DNA from 4 places in the Paenibacillus sp. FSL R10-2734 genome. Region 4 is predicted to be linked to each of the others. Evidence: riboswitches for the same ligand, from Rfam matches in the RefSeq annotation. Region 4 holds a riboswitch; each other region holds the start of a gene.
The links. A riboswitch is a leader RNA that binds a small molecule or an ion and turns the genes downstream of it on or off. The one in region 4 is predicted to bind cyclic di-AMP.

Region 1 (5,034 bases), 1.2 Mb from region 4:
ATTTCATTATGCTATAATGGGAACCTTGATATTTTTTACTTGGAGGTTATTCAGAGTTATGTCAGCTGTTTCTAATGATTCTTCTCTCAGCACCAAGCGTCCTGCGCATTTTAAGGCAGTGCTGTTGGTGCTTATCTTCGTGTTCATAGCTGTAGCGGGTCTGTCCTATGTCAAATGGTGGCCTTATTCTCAGAAAGCAACCATAGCTGCGACGGAGCATTCCATCGGCTCTTCGATTTTGACCGGAGACCAAGCAAATGCGCCTGATCCATCCTTTCAGAGTGCTTGGGATTATGCCCTGACGTATTTCAAATCCGTATGGAAAGCAGCTGTTCTTGGGATATTGTTAGGCTCCTTGATCCAAGTACTACTTCCGTCCAAATGGCTGCTCAACATGCTGGGTAAGGCAAATTTCAAAAGCACCGCTCTAGGCGGAATCGCTTCTTTACCGGGAATGATGTGCACCTGCTGTGCTGCTCCGATTGCCGTAGGCTTACGTAAAAAGAACGTCTCAATTGGTGCTAGCTTGGCCTTCTGGTTAGGCAATCCTGTGCTCAATCCGGCTACGTTGATCTTCATGACCTTCGTTCTCTCTTGGAAGTTCACATTGATGCGTGTAGTGTTTGGCTTAATCCTAACCTTTGCGGTTAGTCATTTCGCGAATAAGTTTGCTGAAGACTCCTCCGTTCCGCAAACGATAGATGAAACCGTGAGCAAGACAGTCGATCCTGATGGATCACTAATTATTCGCTGGTTAAAAAGTGCTGGTTCCATGCTGATAACGGTGGTACCCGCCTATATCATTACTGTTCTTCTGCTAGGTGCAGCACGGGCTTGGATGTTCCCTGTTCTTGGGGAGGGCATTACGAATGGCATTCTTGCTATTATTATTTTCGCCATTGCCGGCACACTGTTTGTCATTCCAACCGCGGCTGAAATCCCTATTATCGGAACCTTTCTTTCCTTTGGTCTCGGTACAGGAGCTGCAGGTGCGCTGCTTGTCACGCTTCCCTCCATAAGCTTGCCTTCTATGCTTATGGTGTATCGTTCCTTCCCACGTCGGGTGATCTGGTTCGTATTTGGCTCAGTCGTAGGGTTAGGGATTTTAAGTGGCATTGTAGGTGTACTGTTCTTGTAAATTCTCAACATTCATGCGAGTAGAAGTAGAATAAAGGCTGGCTCATCCGTAGTATTGACTACCTTTGAGCCAGCTTTTAGTTTGATATCCAATGCTTTAGGGAAATCCTCCCTATAATTCCATACAAAAGAACGCCCCGCAGCCAGTTCATTCCCCCCGGCTATGGGACGCCCTTATTTCTCGCTTAAACGCTAGCCGTCCATCTAAAGACGCCGACGCGTTTATGCATTCTTCAATGTTTACTCCAATTTACTCTAATAGATCAACTAATCTGCTGAGTTCCCTGCTGCTTCTCCAAAAACCGCTGAAGAATAGCATTAAATTTCTCCGGCTGACACAGATTACTAGGATCTAATGCGTTAGGAATAATCGCTAACTGAGCTTGAGGCAGCTGAGACACCACATCCTTCATACAATTGACTCCGAATTCACTGAAGTCACCCACAATACATAACGCGGGACGCTTAAAAGTCTTTAAGCATCTAGTGTAATCCACATGGCTCGTAGCCAGCCTTTGCCGGTACAATTCCCGTGGACGTTTGTCGAGAAGTCCTCTTCTAATCTCGTTATAGGCCAGGTTCCAGCGCTCCCGATACATCATACGAATCGAAGGCAGGATCAGCTCACTTGGGGCGTAATACATTAGCCAACTACAATAAGCAGCCATAAGCTGGATTTTACCTATAATCGTTGACGCCTGACTTCTACAGAAGCTATCCACAACGACAATCGCTTTTACCCGCTCAGGATATTGTTTCGCAATATGTTGAACGACCAGACCACCGTAAGCAATTCCCACAAAAACCGCTTCGCGGATGCCCAAATCATTCAATAGCATAATTAGATCTAGACATTGAGTTTCAATAATCTCGTTTGGGGCCTGCAGCAGCTCACCTGACTTTCCATTCCCCCGTAAATCGCACAGAATCACTTTATATTTATCAGAAAAATACTCCAGCTGAGGCTTGAACATACTATGTGTCAATCCATGACCGTGGATAAAAACAACCGGAGTCCCTGTACCATTGATTTCATAATAGAGTGAAGTTCCATTCAGTTTAGCAATAGGCAAAGGTAACACCTCTTTCATAAATAGATCCAATAACTATATCTGCTTTTGAACGCAGCAAAAAACCACAGAGGGATTCTCTGTGGCTATTCATCGTGAAATACGCCATTCATCCTCTCTCCATACGCTTACGAGGTTAGCTGTCGGATTCGGGCAGTGAGAGTTGCCCTACCTGCATGGATGCATTACTATGCACCAGGAACAGGATTCACCCCATAACTAGTACCGACTGTAACATCGATTCCCAGTTGTTGGTTCCCCCGCTTTCCTGAACGGAAATTAAGCGGATTTCATATGTAATTATCGGTTATGTCATGAATCATACTCCGTGTAAGGTTGCTTGTAAAGGAGCGATCTAGCCAAAATAAAGTAGAATGTAGTACTTTTCATTTCATATTGCATATACTCGTCATTTTCTCTCTCTTTTTCTCTTGTTTACTCGTTTTTTTTAAGAAAAACGTGCTGAACCAAGCGAAAAAGCCAAGCGGTTATCAGAGAACCATCTCTGAACCACTCGGCTCCTTCATAGAATCATGCGGCTACAAAAGATCGGCGTTTTTCAATGCATGCTCCCAGCTTGGATAAAAGAACAGCGCACTTCTCATAAGATCAGGATCGCTTTGCTTTACTTGTTTTTTGCTGATCGAGCTTCCGTCGGTTTGCAGCTTTTTGATCCGACTTAACACTTCATCAGCCTCCAAAGGAATTTCCATTGAAACACTCCTTTCTCAGTGACCTGGTTTCCAATCATTTTCTCCATAATATGCAAATTTATTCTTCGGTTTTGATTTCGACGAGTTAAACCAGCTGATAGATCGGTTGTTCAGCAATGAAAAAGGTAGGAATCATTGGGTATTTCTCTGCGAGGATTTCAGCTAAATATTTCATCCCTGGAGCTTCACTCTCCGCATGGCCTAACATAATCAGCGCTTTTAATCTGCCTTGGTGGACTGCATCCCTCACATATTCCGGAGTTTCCCACTCGGGTCCTTCACCAGCAATAATTAAATCAAGATTATGTTGATTAAAAAGAGGAATAGCCATCGTTCCGCCCCCTCTGTAACCTACTAAAATCCCCACATGTCTGCATGTCTGAGATAAGTCGCCGGCAACACGTACATAGGGAATGCCTAGCTTTCTTTTTATATACTGAGCCGCTTCACTTATTGTCATGGCAGGAATCGTTAGGATCGTAGCAGCAGGTTGCTGCTCATCCACATAGGCTGACCACTCAAGCTCTCGCAGCAAGCCCACCATGATCCCATCCGGTTTATGCCGATGCCAATAATCATGATAACGAAAAATAGCTACTTCGGAACGCTCGATCAAACTTAGTTTTCCGCGGTACACAGGATCACCATCTAACCACTCGCATGGCTCATGATGGTTATAAAACACACCCTCATGCGTAATCAGCAAGTTGGCTCCCATAGCCATCGCGCGTTCCACAACATATTGCGTAGCGCAGAACGCCGTAACAATCCCTGTTATCTCAGTTTCTGGATTCCCAGGCTTAAGCGTATCCACAGTTCCATCTATCTGTTCCACAGTTCCCATTAACTCTTCCAGTATCGTTCTAATTGTGAGGTTCACTGTAATCCTCCCTTTGAGATCCAATCTCCTAACCTATCAATATTATAATAACCCGCCCTTAAATAAATATAAGGACGGGTTCATGGTTCACTATTTGAGCAGCTTGGCCGCTCTATGATTTTGTAGCAGAGGTGATCAGTCGGTGGAAGGCTAGTTTTGGATGATGGCCCTCATCGAATAGAAATGGCCAGTTCTTCCGTCCACGAACAGGGAAATCATCCAGCCAAGTATAGTCATCCGCTGCTCCCCAGAACGTAACGGAGCTAATCACGTCGCGGTATTCTCTCAGCAATGCGAACATCGCTTCATATCGGTCTGCCTGCAGTTCAAGCAAATCAGCCGGCGCTGCCTTTAAATCCATACGTTTATCATCGAAACGGAACATGGATACATCTAGCTCTGTCAGTTGGAGCTGAAGTCCTAAGGATGCATATTTCTCAATCGCTGCACGAATATCATCTAGGCTCGGATCGTATAAATTCCAGTGTGCTTGCAATCCGACGCCGTGAATTGGCACACCCTGATCCAGCAGCGACTTTACCAATTGATAAATTTTGTCACGCTTTTGTGGATGAGATTCGTTATAGTCGTTGTAGAATAACAAAGCCTTCGGATCAACTTCATGGGCGAATTCAAACGCCTTGGCGATAAAATCCGGCCCGACAATATCCAACCACTTCGACTGACGAAGAAGCTCTTCTCCTTCATCAGCGATTACCTCATTTACAACATCCCAAGCATAAATATCTTCCTTGTAACGCCCTACCACAGTTTGAATATGTGACTTAACTCGTGCAAGCAAAGCCTCTTTGCTTACAGGTCCCCCATTCTTATCCTCGAACAGCCAATCCGTAGTCTGATTGTGCCAGATCAAGGTATGTCCGCGCATCGCCATCTGATGTTTCCGGGCGAAGGCAACCAGCTGGTCTGCCGCCCCAAAGTTATAAATATCCTCCAACGGATGTAGACTTTCAAACTTCATCTCATTCTCAGCGGTAATGCTGTTGAAATGATAGGCAAGTAAGTGCTCCTGTGATTGTATCGTTAATGGGTTGACGGCTGCACCAATCTTGAAATCCTCTAAGAACACTGTCTTTAGTGCAGGCTCTGTAAAATCGCTAGCTTGTCTCATCAAGTTCCCTCCCTACAAACGCACATATATTTAGCATTCGACTCATGATGAACGATAGTCGAACCAATCAAAGTAGGCGGGTACCTCAGCCACTTTGCCATG
Region 2 (5,034 bases), 3.5 Mb from region 4:
ACTTCCAAGTACGCCATCAGGCGTTTTTTTACAGTGGTTTTACAGTATTGTTTGCCAAAAAGAGATTAAAAATTATATAATTTTAAATGTATATGATAAAAACTACATTAGTCCACAGAGGACAGAAAGGAATTCTCCTTGAGTAAACCTAATAAAAGTACAAGCGTTCCCCAGCTAAGCAAACAAGAAAAACGTCGGGTAGAACAGGAGCAGCAAAAGCAGAAGACGAGAATTTTAATTATCAGTTCTATAGCTTTAGTGGTTATCATTTTCGTTGGATTGTTTATGTTAGCCTCGAAAGATGCTGCAAAAAATGCCACTACAGGAGAACCGGTAGCCTTTAATTACAGTGAGCTGCCAAGGATCGGTAAAGAGGATGCACCTGTTAAACTTGTTGAATTTGGAGATTTCAAATGTCCAGCCTGTTCCCAATTTGCTACTTCAGTTAAACCGCAAATTGTTCAAGATTTTGTCAACGAAGGGAAGGCAGCGCTCTACTTTGTAAACATGGCTTTTGTTGGTCCAGACTCTGAGACTGCCTCACTTGCTGCATTATCTGTATATCATCAGAATAATGATGAATTCTGGAAGTTCTATGATGCTGTATATGCACAACAAGGTGATGAAAGCGTAGAATGGGCGACTGAGGATTTCCTTGTAAGCCTTGCGGAGAAAGAGAAGTTAGCTATTGATTACGAATTACTTCGTAAAGACATCAAGGAGCGCACTTATGCGGATGAGCTGAATAAAGGCATTCAGTTGGCAAGCGACTCAGGTGTGACTACTACGCCATCACTCTACATTAATGGAGTAAAAACTGCTGAGCCATTCGACATTGAAGCGATTACAACTGAAATTAACGCCGCTGCAAAAGCTGTGGAGGCAAAGTGACAAAATTCCTATCTTTCTGCAAGCGTAACTGCCTGTATCTGGCCTGGTTTGTATCATTAGTAGCTGTCGCCGGCAGCTTATATCTGAGTGAAGTATTGAAATATGAACCTTGTAAGCTTTGCTGGTTCCAGCGAATTTTCATGTATCCTCAGTTGATCCTATTGGGTATCGCGACGTTTCGAGGGGATAAACGCATCATCCCATATGTACTTCCATTAAGCTTGATTGGTGGCAGTATCTCGATCTATCATTATGCGGAACAAAAGATCCCTGCGTTAAGTAAAATTCTTCCTTGTACGATAGGTGTTCCGTGTAATAAGGATTACTTGAACTTTTTCGGATTTATTACGATTCCTTTCCTTGCGTTAATCGCATTTGCTTTGATTAGTATTTTACTATGGTACGGACGCGAGAAAGAAGAAGTGATGGAGATAGATACAGAGGAAAGCATAGGATTTTGATTTTTAACTTTGTGTGATCCAAAAGAAATATGAAAATCGATTAAAAACACGGTGCAGAGGGATAATTAAAGAGAATGAAAGAGAGCATCCAATAAGACGCTATATTTGCGCTTATTGGATGTTTTTTCATTCTTTTTTCATTTTTTTTCACGCTTTACTGTATACACTTTGTAGACTAATATTAGTCCTTGTGAGAAGTTGAATATGCGCTGAATTTTCTTAGGAAAATCGGGGGAACCAATCTTGGCATTTGTGCCAATGGGGTGAATCGGAAAGGGTCAATTGGACTTGTACCGTAGGGCTATACCACAGCCCGAATCCGCCAGCTAACCTCGTAAGCAAGGTGGGATAATGACCATGCATAGCATGCGGATCATTTCCGTATGCTATTTTTAGTGTCTGCATTTATGAAATCCACCAATGAAAACAGCGCACGGAATCTCCGTTTCCGCTCTCAAAGAAAGGAACTGTATCCACAATGGTAAGCAAGGTAAAACGATTATTGATCGGTCGCCCGATGAAGTCGAACGAACTGGATCATGAAAAGTTATCCAAGGTGAAAGCACTGGCTGTCCTGTCTTCTGATGCGCTCTCGTCTGTAGCCTACGGAACCGAACAAATTCTAATTGTACTAGTGGCTGCAGGATTTACTGCCATCTGGTATTCCCTGCCAATTGCATTAGCCGTATTGGGCCTGCTGGCCATCCTGATATTATCCTATCGGCAGACGATTTATGCTTATCCGCAAGGAGGCGGAGCATACATCGTAGCCAAGAGTAATCTTGGTATACCGACAGGTCTCCTAGCAGGAGGGTCTTTATTAGTGGATTACATTCTGACTGTAGCAGTTAGTGCTTCGGCAGGGACGGATGCAATCACATCTGCTTTTCCAAGTCTACACAATCATACCGTTCTCATTGCAGTATCAGTTATTATTCTTCTAACTTTAGTTAATCTTCGCGGAGTTACAGAATCAGCTTCATTCATCGCAATCCCAGTGTATTTGTTTGTGGTTTCGATTGTAGTTCTGATCATCTCCGGTATTATCAAATATGCGCTAGGTGGCGTGCATGCACATGTACCTGAAATAGGTGCTGCTGTATCCAATGTCAGTTTGTTTCTGCTGTTAAAAGCTTTTAGCTCTGGCTGTTCGGCACTCACAGGTGTAGAGGCCGTATCAAATGCGATTCCAAACTTTAAAGCACCAGCAGAAAAGAACGCAGCCAAGACTTTAATGATCATGGGGATCATACTTGGCTTTATGTTTACGGGTATCACACTGTTAGCGTATTGGTACGGAATCGTGCCTGACGAAAAAGCTACTGTTGTTTCGCAGATTGCTGAATCGACCTTTGGTCGCGGCACCTTGTACTTTTTTATTCAAGGTATCACTGCAGTGATCTTGTTCTTGGCAGCTAATACAGCTTACTCAGCATTTCCATTGCTCGCCTTTATGTTTGCAAAAGACAAATATATGCCACATGCTTTTATGGTCCGTGGTGACCGTCTGGGCTTCTCCAATGGTATTATTTTTCTAGGGGTTCTGTCTGCCGTGCTTGTAGCTGCATTCCACGGAAATACAGAAAGCTTGATCCCTCTTTATGCGGTAGGTGTATTTATACCTTTTACATTGTCACAACTGGGAATGATGGTTCATTGGTTCAAAACAAAGCCGGCGGGTTGGCAAAGAAGATTTATTGTGAATACCATCGGTATGCTTACCACATTAACGATTACACTTATTTTTATCATTACAAAATTTTCAAGCGTATGGATGGCCTTTATCTTCTTACCTGCTGTAATGTTCGTGTTCCATCGTATTCACAAGCACTATTTGAACACCGCAGATCAGCTTCGTATATGTCCGGATACAGATAAACCTGTGATTAAAGGAAGTACGGTTGTTGTCCCTGTTGCCGGTGTAACACGTGCTGTACTGCATTCCATCAGCTATGCCAAGTCACTTACGGATAATGTTGTTGCAGTGTATGTTGGCTTTGATGATGAAGACATTCATAAGATGGAGCAACGGTGGGTGGAGTGGAATCCAGGTGTACGCCTGATTGTACTTCGATCTAGATATCGCAGTATTATTCGTCCGTTAATAAAATTTATCGATACAGTGGAGTGGAAGACAGCAGAGACGGATCATATCACTATTTTGATTCCACAGTTTATTACTAAGCATTGGTGGCAAGCTGTGCTTCACAATCAGACCAGCTTTTTAATCCGCTCGTATCTAATGAATCAAAAAGATGTTGTGGTGGCGACTGTCCCATATCATTTGAATAAATAATGGACCATTAAGGAGAGGCTATATCCGGAACGTTCGGAATATAGCCTCTTTTTGTATTTTTATAGAAGGAAATTGTTGCAAATTCACAAAATTCAAAATTTATATGTTGACATAGATAATGAGAATCAATATCATTTAGAAGTGAAACAAGATAGACAACATCTTTGAATAACATAGCGTGTACACACTAGGAGGGTTTTTAATGTTTTTGTTTAACAGAAAAAGATTTGGAAGCATGAAATTAACGATGGTCGGATTAATGGTGATGGTGCTATTTTTATCCGCTTGCGGTAATAATAATTCCGGTAACACTTCAAACGCAGGAACTGAGTCAACGACAGCACCAGCTGCTGAAGCCACAGAAGCTCCCGCAGCGCCTAGAACATTAACTGATGCAATGGGACATGAAGTGACTATTCCGGCCAATCCACAACGTGTACTGGGTTCTTATTTAGAAGATTCTTTGGTAACACTAGGGGTAACTCCAGTAGCACAATGGTCAGTGCCTAATGGTGTTCAAGATTATCTATCCGCTGAATTGAAGGATGTTCCTACGATAAGCTACGACCTTCCGCTTGAGGCTGTAACCAGCTTTGCACCAGATCTAATTCTCATTCCGTCAGAGTCTTCTGTACAGAATGGTATTTATGATCAATTGAATAAGATTGCACCTACTTATGTTATTGGAGACGAACTAAATCAAGATTGGCGTAAATCGCTGCTCAAGATCGGTGAGATCCTTAACAAGACCACTGAGGCAGAACAAGCGATTAAAGATTATGAAGCGAAAGCAGCAGAAGCAAAAGAAAAGCTTGCAGGATCTATTGGAAAAGAGTCTGTAGCTATTCTTTGGCTAGTGCAAAAGAACTTCTACATTGTTGACGAGACTCGCAGTAGTGGAGCTGTATTGTATACAGATCTTGGAGTCACCCTACCTAACCTAGTCACAGAGATTCCAGCAGGAACAAGAGCAACCTGGAATCCCATTTCCCTTGAGAAGTTGTCTGAGTTGACAGCAGATCATATTTTCTTAGTGAATAGTGATAAAACTGAGGGTTCAGAAATTCTGGATAGTGCAATTTGGAAAGGTATTCCGGCTGTAAAAGCAGGGAACGTGCATGAAATGAGTTCAACAAGCAGCTGGCTATACAGTGGTGCGAATGCAGGTACCAAAATCATTGACGATGTATTGGAAAACCTTGTGAAATAAGAGCTTGTAATTCACCGTTAATGAGCTTTTCATTTCGGTGTGAGAAATGCGTGCAGATTAAGTATCTAAGGATACAAAGATCTGCACCATTTTTTTATAAACTACTCATTAATGTAGAAAAATGTTTCTCCATTGTGCATATTAAATATTTTTGCGATAATGAGAATGATTGTTGT
Region 3 (5,034 bases), 1.3 Mb from region 4:
TCCTACGCACTTGAACAACGGCAGCAGCGCTCTAAATTTCTAGAGGCTCTGTCTAAATACAAAGAAGGCGAGCCAAAGCTGGTCACCTTAGGGGCGTCTCTTACCTCACTGCAGACTACTCTGCCACCTCTTGTCAACGCATATATGGAGAAATACCCTACAGCGGAGCTGAAGCTGATCACGGGCCGAACGCATGAGATTGTCTCCTCTGTTAGTGAAGGAAAATCAGATATCGGTCTGATCGCTTCCTCTATTCAGGAGCCTGGACTGCGCTGCATTTCTCTGTTTGAGGATCAACTTCGATTGGTCGTTTCTGAGCATCATCCTCTGAATCAATCTTCCAAGCTAACCATGGATGATCTGTCCCGACTGCCTATGATCCTCTTCTCCAAAGGCACCTGGTACCGCCGCCTAACGGACGATCTGTTCCAGCGCTGCGGAATTGATCCGGACGTACGTATGGAGATCGACTCCTTCGAAGCCATCGTACGGCTGCTTCCGACGGTCAATGTGGCCGCGTTACTGCCTAAGTCTTATTTGCGTCCGCAGCTACTGAACGGCGGCGGGCTGGTATCTCTGCATATTAAGGAGCTGGAGCAAACCCAACGAACGACCTGCTTGATTTACCGTGACGACGGCAGCCTGAGCACAGCAGCTCGTAGTCTGGTGCAAGTTACAGAAGAGATGTTTCTGACAGAACAAGAGAAGTAATATCTGCATCTGCGTGCAACCTAAATTCAAAAAAAGCCCTCCGTCCCATGATAGGACCGAGGGCTTTACTATTAATCTTTGTTTACAACCTCATTCTCAAATCGATCAATACTTTCATTAGAACCAATGAGTACCATAACATCGCCCTCACTCAAATGATCATGAGCGGTTGGAGCAACAATAATTCCACTATCTCTGTTTAGGGCAACAATACTGCAGCCATATTTCGCTCTTGTATTTAAATCTGACAAGCTTTTCCCGTTCATGCAGGACGGAACCGTTAGCTCGACGATCTTATAATCCTTGGACAGTTCAATATAATCCAGCAAATTGGGTGTCACGAGCTGATGCGCCACACGAATTCCCATATCCCGCTCGGGAAAAATAACCCGGTCTACGCCCAGCCTGGACAACGCACGACCATGAAGGATCGAGATCGCCTTGGCTACTACATACTTAACTCCAACCTCTTTTAACAAAATTGCCGCCAGAATACTGCGCTCCATATTGTCGCCAATCGCTACAATCCCACAGTCAAAGTTCCGTACGCCAAGCGAGCGCATAATCTCCTCATCTGTAGCATCTGCCACTACCGCATGAGTCAGGTGATCGCTCATTTCCTCCACGCGCTCTTCATGATGATCAATACCGAGCACCTCGTAGCCCATTTCCATCAGCTCAAGTGCAAGGCTTGAACCAAAGCGGCCTAAGCCGATTACTACAAATTGCTGTGCTTTCATTTCGGATTAACTCCTATCCAATAATTATTTTACCTTCTGGATGCTTATACAATGGTTTACCCTGTTTAGGTCCAAGCGCATACACTAATGTTAATGGACCTAGCCGACCCGCGAACATCGTCAGACAGATCAGAATCTTACCGATGATAGACAGTTCAGGTGTCAGCCCCATACTTAGTCCCACCGTAGCAAAGGCTGAGGTCGTCTCGAATAGTATTGCTAAGAAATTACTATCCTCTGTTGTGGACAGTAACATCGACACAGAGAGGACCAATAGTAACGCCAGTAAAGTTAACGTCAACGCTTTATAGATACGCTCCTGCGCCAATCGATAACGGAACAGCACAACATCTTCACGCCCGCGCAGCATCGCTATTACTGCACCAATCATTATCGTAAAGGTTGTAGTCTTGATCCCGCCACCCGTTGATCCCGGAGATGCACCAATAAACATAAGAATAACCATAAAAAACTGTGAGGCTTGCCGCAGTCCGGCAATATCCACTGTGTTGGCACCAGCGGTTCGGGGCGATACAGACTGAAAGAATGCCGATAATATTTTGCCGCCGAAATTTAGATTACCCAGTGTGCGCTGATTCGTAAATTCAAATATAAAAATAACCAAAGCGCCGATAAGAATAAGCCCTGCAGTGGAAGAGAGTACAACTTTGCTATGCAAAGATAATTTACGTTTTACACGAAACTCCACCAGATCAGACATGACAATAAAACCGATACCGCCGGAGACAATCAGAAACATCACCACGATATTCACAAGCGGGTCATATACATAATCGGTTAAACTCCGGAAATCTCCAAAAATATCAAATCCAGCGTTATTAAACATGGATACCGCATGAAATATCCCAAAATAAATGGCTTTTCCTAGGGGCATATCAAATGCCCAGCGTATCGACAGAAGTACCGCTGCACAGCCTTCAATGACCAAAGAATAAATGAGTACTCTCCGGATCAATCGAACAATTCCCTCCATAGAACCTTGGTTCATTGCTTCCTGTAGGATCAGTCTGTCCCGCAAGGAGATTTTGCGTTTCATCATCATGGCAAATAAGGTGGCCATTGTCATAAAACCTAAGCCGCCCACCTGGATAAGCACCATAATTACGGTTTTCCCAAAAATGGTGAATGTCGTCCCGGTGTCCAGCACCACAAGTCCTGTCACACAGGTGGCCGATGTTGCAGTAAACAACGCATCAATAAAACTAACAGCATTCCCGCTGGTACTCGAAATGGGAAGCATTAGCAGCAAGGCTCCAATCAGAATGATCGATGCAAAACCAAGCACCATAATCTGAGGCGGAGAGAGCTTCAGGAACTTTGATTCAGAAACCCTGCGAAACTGTGAAGCCACTACGCTCACCCTCTTATCAAAATTTAAAGAATTCCAACAAAAAAAGCACTGGAAAACCAATGCTACCCTTGGTTCCTGCAGTAAATTAGCCTACGAGGTTAGCTGACGGATTCGGACTGTGCAGGCTGCCCTATTCGTTCCTAGAACGAAATTCACCCCTGATGAATAAAGACAACGCCTATGGCGTATACTCATCTTTTCATTACTTCTTATGGTTCCCCCGTTTTCACCTGAAATTCGGCTATATACAATTGCATACAAATTATATATGTTATTTCGATAAATCACAAAGACACTATTAATGGTGATTCATATGAAAAATGCGGTTTGGAGAGGATGTACCACTAAGAGTGCCTTTTCTCATCACTTTTCCGTGTTTTCCCTGCAATTGCATCGATTTTCATGAAAAACGAAGAAATAATCACCTTAAATTCATGGTATATATTCAGCTACCTATTCTATAATATCTCTATTACCCATAAAAAGAATATACGATGATTTTTGTAACTATCATGGCACTAATACTATAATGGTACATAACATTGTCAGTTTACAAGGAGGCGTTACATGAATCCCGTTGGCCAGCCCTTACAGCAACGTGCCCTCTCCAAGAGGCTCATCATCTCGGGCATTATCGGTCTTATTCTATTTATTATGTTTCAAATTGCTCCCTCGGTGCTAAATAGCCCTGCCGGGGAAGATACTACTGTCATCAGTAAGGCGGAAGCCCGCGACAAAGCCATATCATTCGCAGAACAAAAGCTGAACTACACCAAAGCACCAACCGATCAGTGGAATGTACTGTACGATACGGACTCTTCCTTTTATGGTTATATGTCCCGCGAGAAGCTTTTGGAGGACTATACAAAAAAGAAATTGGATCAACGATATCCTTTTGACATCTTTCGTGTAACACTTAGTCCTTCAGCGGAACAAGAGCCACTGATCTCCGTTGACCTCAATATGTATACTGGCGCAGTAGTCGCCTTCACACAAGGTGCAGAAGGATCGGCTGCAGGCTTACCAAGCAATGTATCCACTAGCGCAAAAGAAGAGGACAAGGGTACTGCTTTGTCTCTAGCACAAAAAGAAAATCTTGCCCGTCCCTGGCTTCAGGAATGGAATGTGAATCCCGCCAAGCTGCAAATTGAATCCAATAATACGGGAAACCACGGGCTCGTGTATACAGATCGTTCCGTTCAGATCGGCGAATCCTTGCTACACTATTATTTCGATTTCAATGGTGAGCAGGTATCCAGCTTTAAAGCCGGATTCTCAGCTCCAGCCTGGCATACCTCCTACGTGAAGGATCAGACCTCTCTTGCGGAAAAGCTTACTATGTTCGGCTATGGCCTGCCTACACTAGCTGTAGGAGTTCTGGCACTCATCTACAGCATACTTAGAAGGGAGCATACCTCCTTTAAGCGTGGAGTATTCCTAAGCTCGGCTTATTTTGTAATCATGATGATCAGCACCTATAATATGCTACCTGAATCCACAGGTGAAGGGCTTGAGGCTCAGATAACCTCCTTCATTATGTTCATCATTTATGCCTTGTATAGCCTGCTAATGTCCTCCCTGCTCTATTTCTCCCTAGTTGGAGGCGACGGCCTATGGAAAAAGGAAGAAGGAATGAACCCTTGGCCACGCGCCAAAGAGCCAGGCTACGGAAAGTATGTGCTGGATAGTATCCGTGCCGGATACATCTGGGCATTCGTACTGCTAGGGGTGCAGACCCTTATGTTCATCATATTATCATTTACCTTGAACAACTGGTCTACTACTGACGCTACCCAATCTCCTTACAACATGAGATATGCTTGGCTGCTGCCCATCGTCGCATGGCTCGCTGGTTTATCCGAGGAAGCCATTTATCGCTTTTTCGGAATCCCCGTGTTGAAAAAGGTATTCCGGAGCACGTTCATCGCATGCCTGATCACTACGCTGGTCTGGGCATTTGGCCATACGTTATATCCGATCTATCCCATCAGCACCCGTCCCATTGAGCTGACCGTGATCGGGCTGCTCTTCAGCTATATTTTCCTTCGTTACGGCTTTATTGCCGTCATGTTCAGTCATGTCGTGTTTGACAGCATTCTGATGGGTGCTACGCTGATCTTTATGAAAGAGAGCGTGAATGTAGGGGCAGGTATCTTTGCGATTATCATGCCGTTCATAGTTGGCTATATCGTCTATCGATTTAACCCACCG
Region 4 (5,034 bases):
TGGCCGCATAGGTCGGGGTGCATGCCAATCCCTAAACGAACAACACCTTCCATCGGGAATAGCTGCGCGAATCCGCTCAAAGCCCCTTGCCCATTTAATATGGAGATATATTGCTCATTCCGTAACTGAGGGTCACCAAACTCGATTCCAAGAGCCTTCATTTGCTCCCACGGCATCCAACCGTAAATATTATAAGGGGGAGTGTAATCCCAGTTGCAAATCTCTTCCGCGTGACTGGTCTCCATAGGAGCTACATGAAAAGTAATCGAGGGATTTATCATAAGGTCAAAGACCTCCTTTCACGAGGGTCTTACTTGTAACTAATTATATACAAAAAGAGGGATGAAAGACTTAGAAACTTTATATGAGGATTATTGTTTTACAAATTTTGAGTGGGGTAAATATTAAATAAGACAAAAAAATAAGCTCTTCCCCAAGAATTTACATCTTGGAAAGAGCCTATGTACGATTTACTTATTGAACATCATCATTATCTTCTGAACCAGTAGCAACCGATTGATAAGCATCTGTGCTCATAATCCGTTTAGCACCGATGTAGCGTTTCACGTAGTAGCTGTCACTCAGGGAGCTAATCGTTACACCACGTGAGGAAGAAGCATGTGCAAACTTGCCTTCACCGACATAAATGCCGACATGTGAGACACCCTTACCACTTGTATTGAAGAATACAAGATCTCCAGATCTTAAATCATCCTGGGAAATAGCTGTACCCATTTGATATTGGGAGCCTGATTGGTGTGGTAGGTTGATACCAACTTTATCAAACACATACATTGTAAATCCGGAGCAATCAAATCCATTTGTGGAGACGCCGCCGGATACGTATTTAGTTCCGATGGTCTTGTCGATCACTTTATCCATTTTGGAATCCGCGAAAGCGCTTCCTGCTCCGATGGTGAAGATAATGGAAAAGCTGAGTACAGCTGCTGCTAACTTCTTCTTCAAAAGTTTATACCCCTTCCAGATGCCTACGAGGTTAGCTTAAGGGTTCGGTTGAAGGTCCCCTATGACCCCTCTAAAGATGGAGGTCAATTCACCCAAAGTTGGTTCCCCCGTTTCCCTAATAGTTAGGAAACTCGGCTCAGACTGTTGATTAGGAATAGCTTGTAATCAATACATGACAAAACCTTTGTAAATAACAACTTAATGATTACAAAAATGTTACTAAAATCTTACTGCAGTTATTGTAACAAACGGAGTGCCGCTTGGCAATCGTTTTTAACATAATCATGCAGAAAAATTCGTATTTTTAAAGACAAAATGCATATGTAAGCGATAATATTAAACTAATTTTCATATTTATAGAAATATTTATCAAATAAAAGTGTTTAGAGCCCGTTCTAGTGGTGTAAAGAATATAATAAGGCAAAAGAAAACCTGGATTCGATTACGGCAATAATCAAATCCAGGTTCATATAGTTATAATTGTGAGGTTATAGTTGTGGGGAAGTATTAATCGTAGGCTACAGCTTGATATGAGGAAGTACTCATTACTCTTTTAGCACCAACGTAGCGATTGGCCCAGTAGGACTGGCTAAGTGAAGTGATAGTTACACCACGTGAAGAAGAAGATTGTGCAAATTTACCGTTTCCAACATAAATTCCAACATGGGATACGCCGCTACCCAATGTGTTAAAGAAAACCAAGTCGCCTGAACGCAGCTTGCTTTTAGCTATAGGAGTTCCGACATTATATTGAGCTTTTGAGGTACGGGGCAAAGAAAGACCCATATTCTTGAATACATACGTAGTAAATCCAGAACAGTCAAATCCTTTAGTGCTAGTGCCTCCGGTTTTATAGGCAACTCCAATAGTCTTTGAGATAACACTGTCCATTTTCGAATCTGCAAAGGCGCTTCCACCACCAATAGAGAATGCCATTACTAATCCTAGCGTCGCAGCGACGCATGCTTTTCTTAAGTTCTTCAAAAAAAATGTACCCCTTCCAATGCCTGTGAGGTTAGCTTAAGGGTTCGGTAGAAGTTTCCCTATGATCACTGCAAAGCGAGATCAATTCACCCAAAATATGGTTCCCCCACTTCCCGGTGCAAGGAATTCGGCGTTTTATGCACCAGTTAGTGACTTATCGACATGACTACGACAAATACATGAAGTTATGTAGAAATCGTTTCAAATGATTACAAACTTGTTACTAATGGAACAGGACTTATTGTAACAAAGTCTTTACCATTTTGCAAATCCTAATAATTTATCTATAACGCAAAAGAGTCCCAGCTCCTGATTCAGGAACCGGGACTTTTATATTATGTTCTGCAAGGCTTAAAATTATTGTGGAAATGCTTTACTGCGCCATAGATGATATTGTGCGGAGATCCCCCACATTTTGAAGAGTGTTGAAGGCAGTGAAGAGAGTTGACGAATAAGAAGTGCGGGTAGGCCAGGACAGAAGATACCAGTTAGTCCGCACACTAGCAGAAGGAGCAGACCGCCTGCACCAAGCACGATGGAAATTCCTATTGCTGGAAAAAGTGACTTCAAGCAGATGAATAGGGAGGAGAACATCCCCATACCACTGGTATAACCAAACTGCATATATAGAAGAAACAGACGCACGATAAAAATGTATATAAGCCATGCCAATACGTATGGAACTAGATGGAGCAACAAAGAGTAGTTCAGAAAGGAGGATAAGAATAGCCCGTACATTTTTGGAGCAAGCCAATATAACGGAAGTAGAACCAACACCCATTCAATTAGACTGAAGATAAACACTGGCAATCCATAAAGCTTCATACCGGGAAAAAAGAACAGGCCACGCTCTCCTTTTCGCTCCTGGTGGAGTTCATGCAGTAATCCAGCCCTTATAAAGGGGGAGAGTAGCAGTCGCAAGACAACAAGCCCTAGGAACATCCATAACCAAGTACGTATCGCAGGATCTGTGTTCAAGCTGAACTGCCCTTCGACATAATAGAGTAGTCTGCCCATTCCGCTGCCTCCAGCATCTTTATCTGGATAGCGTAGTAGAATTGGAACGATAGCAGACCGAATGAAACCGTACATAAAGTAGCCCCAGAGCAGTCGGTAGATGAAGAGCAGAATCAGAATATAAAATTGCTCCTTCATGCTTTGCCAGCCGCGGGTTATCGATGTTCTCACAATCATTCACCTCACCAGACAAGAGTTCCGAGCACGGTTTCAACTAGTTTAGTTACACTTAATGTCCAGCGAGAGAGCGTTTTGGGCTCTATTTCCGCCAGTCTGAAGTTGTTTAGATGTTTGCTTTCTAAAAGAATGGTATGCTCAGGATCAATCTCAGCAGAGAGGAGAAGCTTATCGCTTAACAACTGAAACGTAGTTTCTGCTCCTTCACCTTTCCAGACCCGCTCTGTCGCAGAGCCGTCGGAGAATGTGAATTTAATGGGAACGTCGACGTAATGACTCCCTTTGTTTGTAATCTTCACTATGGATTCGTAGCTCTGAGCATCGCTGTTGCCATTCTTTTTAATAGTAATCGTATCTACTGAGAAATCAGGAGCACCACCACCATAAATATAATCTTCGAAATAAGGCTGCCACGATTTTTTGGTTACTTTCTCAACGACCTTCTGAAAATCAGACGTAGTGGGATGCTGGAAACGGAATTTACGTGCGTAAGTGGACATGATGCTATTCATTGCTTTGGTTCCTACTTGGCGTTCAATATCTTTAAGCACTAGCTTTCCGCGGATATACACATTTCGGCTATAGGAATCTGCCTCAGCATATTTCCATGTTTCTAAGTTTAATGGCTCTGATTTGGTTACCAAGCTGGACTGCAGAGGGAGATTAGTCTTAATACCGTATTCTTGCTCCATGAGTCTGTCTTCGGCATAAGAAGTGAAGCTTTCGTCCAGCCAAGCCTCCTCGAATTCATTGCTGGCTACCATACCGTAGAAGTATTGATGGCCAATTTCATGAATGACAGTTCTTTCAAGTGAAGTGTCAGGAGAAGAGTCCGTGGCTCCAAACGCTGTAATGAGCGTTGGATACTCCATTCCTCCAGCGCCATTGCCCTCCTTAGGTGGAACGATAATAGACAGCGTCGAGTAGGGATAAGGACCATACCATTTGCTGAAGTAGGTCAGGGCAGCCTTAGCGGCCTGAAGGTATCGTTCCTTTAAGTCTTTGTGCAATGGATCGAGATACACCTTAATCCGTACACCAGGCACCTCTGGCGTAGAGAAGGCTTCTTCTGCTACTGTAAAATCAGGGGAAGCGGCCCAAGCGAAGTCATGGACATCGTCGGCGTAGAACTGATATATTTTTTGATCTTGTTTCAGCTTGGCATTCTTTACAGGAAATCCGGTCGCAGCCACCGTATAGTTGGAAGGGACGGCAATCGTTACATTGTAGATGCCGAAATCGCTGTAAAACTCAGAGGTACCATGATACTGATGCAAATCCCAGCCTTCTTCTCTGACCCCACGCGTGCCCAGAGGCTCGTATACACTAAGCTTAGGGAACCATTGCCCAGCCATCACGAAATTCCCTGATGCGCCCATACGGGCAAATATTTTGGGGAGCTGGACCTCGAACTGGAGTTTAAGTGTGACACTTTCTCCACCATTAACAGGTTGTGGGAGATGTACCTTTAGGAGTGTCTTATCGTTGACGTTACCATCATCGGGTTGTACAAATTGCACTCTTTGCATTAGCGATGTTCCTTCTGTCGTGCGTAGATCGGTTAAAGTCATACTTCCGAAGCCGTTCTCTGGCATGGTGTCACCTCTGAGCGTTCCTCCGGATTCCTTCATAAAGGTAGTATTTGGTGAAGCAAAAGCATTTGGATACATATGAAAATATAGCTCACTTACTGGTTTTACACCGGGGTGTGTCCAGGTTACCGTCTCAGAAGCGATTAAAGTTTCTGTATCAGGAACAAGCTGAACATCGATGTGATACTCGACAACTCGATGACTTAATGCCTCCTCTGCAGGAACGGGGGCGCTATCAGGCAGTGTCTGCTGTGGTGCCACTGCAGGAGCTGTGCCGCTTGAGGACTTGGCCTCTTTT

Region 1: another riboswitch for cyclic di-AMP. It lies ahead of NSS67_RS07340 (alpha/beta hydrolase); the one in region 4 lies ahead of NSS67_RS02220 (C40 family peptidase).
Region 2: another riboswitch for cyclic di-AMP. It lies ahead of NSS67_RS17375 (APC family permease); the one in region 4 lies ahead of NSS67_RS02220 (C40 family peptidase).
Region 3: another riboswitch for cyclic di-AMP. It lies ahead of NSS67_RS07815 (TrkH family potassium uptake protein); the one in region 4 lies ahead of NSS67_RS02220 (C40 family peptidase).

What each region holds. Positions count from the first base shown of each region.
Region 1 covers NZ_CP150170.1:1,639,770-1,644,803, reverse strand. Annotated here, with positions in the region: gene NSS67_RS07345 (permease) at 59-1,138, shown strand; gene NSS67_RS07340 (alpha/beta hydrolase) at 1,401-2,210, opposite strand; cyclic di-AMP (ydaO/yuaA leader) riboswitch at 2,317-2,503, opposite strand; gene NSS67_RS07335 (hypothetical protein) at 2,747-2,920, opposite strand; gene NSS67_RS07330 (Nif3-like dinuclear metal center hexameric protein) at 3,006-3,764, opposite strand; gene NSS67_RS07325 (endo-1,4-beta-xylanase) at 3,913-4,932, opposite strand; gene NSS67_RS07320 (glycoside hydrolase family 43 protein) at 4,975-5,034, opposite strand, start outside.
Region 2 covers NZ_CP150170.1:3,953,856-3,958,889, forward strand. Annotated here, with positions in the region: gene NSS67_RS17365 (DsbA family protein) at 139-891, shown strand; gene NSS67_RS17370 (disulfide oxidoreductase) at 888-1,352, shown strand; cyclic di-AMP (ydaO/yuaA leader) riboswitch at 1,550-1,707, shown strand; gene NSS67_RS17375 (APC family permease) at 1,831-3,648, shown strand; gene NSS67_RS17380 (iron-hydroxamate ABC transporter substrate-binding protein) at 3,851-4,858, shown strand.
Region 3 covers NZ_CP150170.1:1,755,012-1,760,045, reverse strand. Annotated here, with positions in the region: gene NSS67_RS07825 (LysR family transcriptional regulator) at 1-711, shown strand, start outside; gene NSS67_RS07820 (TrkA family potassium uptake protein) at 783-1,451, opposite strand; gene NSS67_RS07815 (TrkH family potassium uptake protein) at 1,465-2,760, opposite strand; cyclic di-AMP (ydaO/yuaA leader) riboswitch at 2,897-3,076, opposite strand; gene NSS67_RS07810 (CPBP family intramembrane glutamic endopeptidase) at 3,391-5,034, shown strand, end outside.
Region 4 covers NZ_CP150170.1:478,130-483,163, reverse strand. Annotated here, with positions in the region: gene NSS67_RS02225 (GNAT family N-acetyltransferase) at 1-281, opposite strand, end outside; gene NSS67_RS02220 (C40 family peptidase) at 475-966, opposite strand; cyclic di-AMP (ydaO/yuaA leader) riboswitch at 972-1,113, opposite strand; gene NSS67_RS02215 (C40 family peptidase) at 1,474-1,902, opposite strand; cyclic di-AMP (ydaO/yuaA leader) riboswitch at 1,956-2,093, opposite strand; gene NSS67_RS02210 (hypothetical protein) at 2,308-3,138, opposite strand; gene NSS67_RS02205 (M1 family metallopeptidase) at 3,150-5,034, opposite strand, start outside.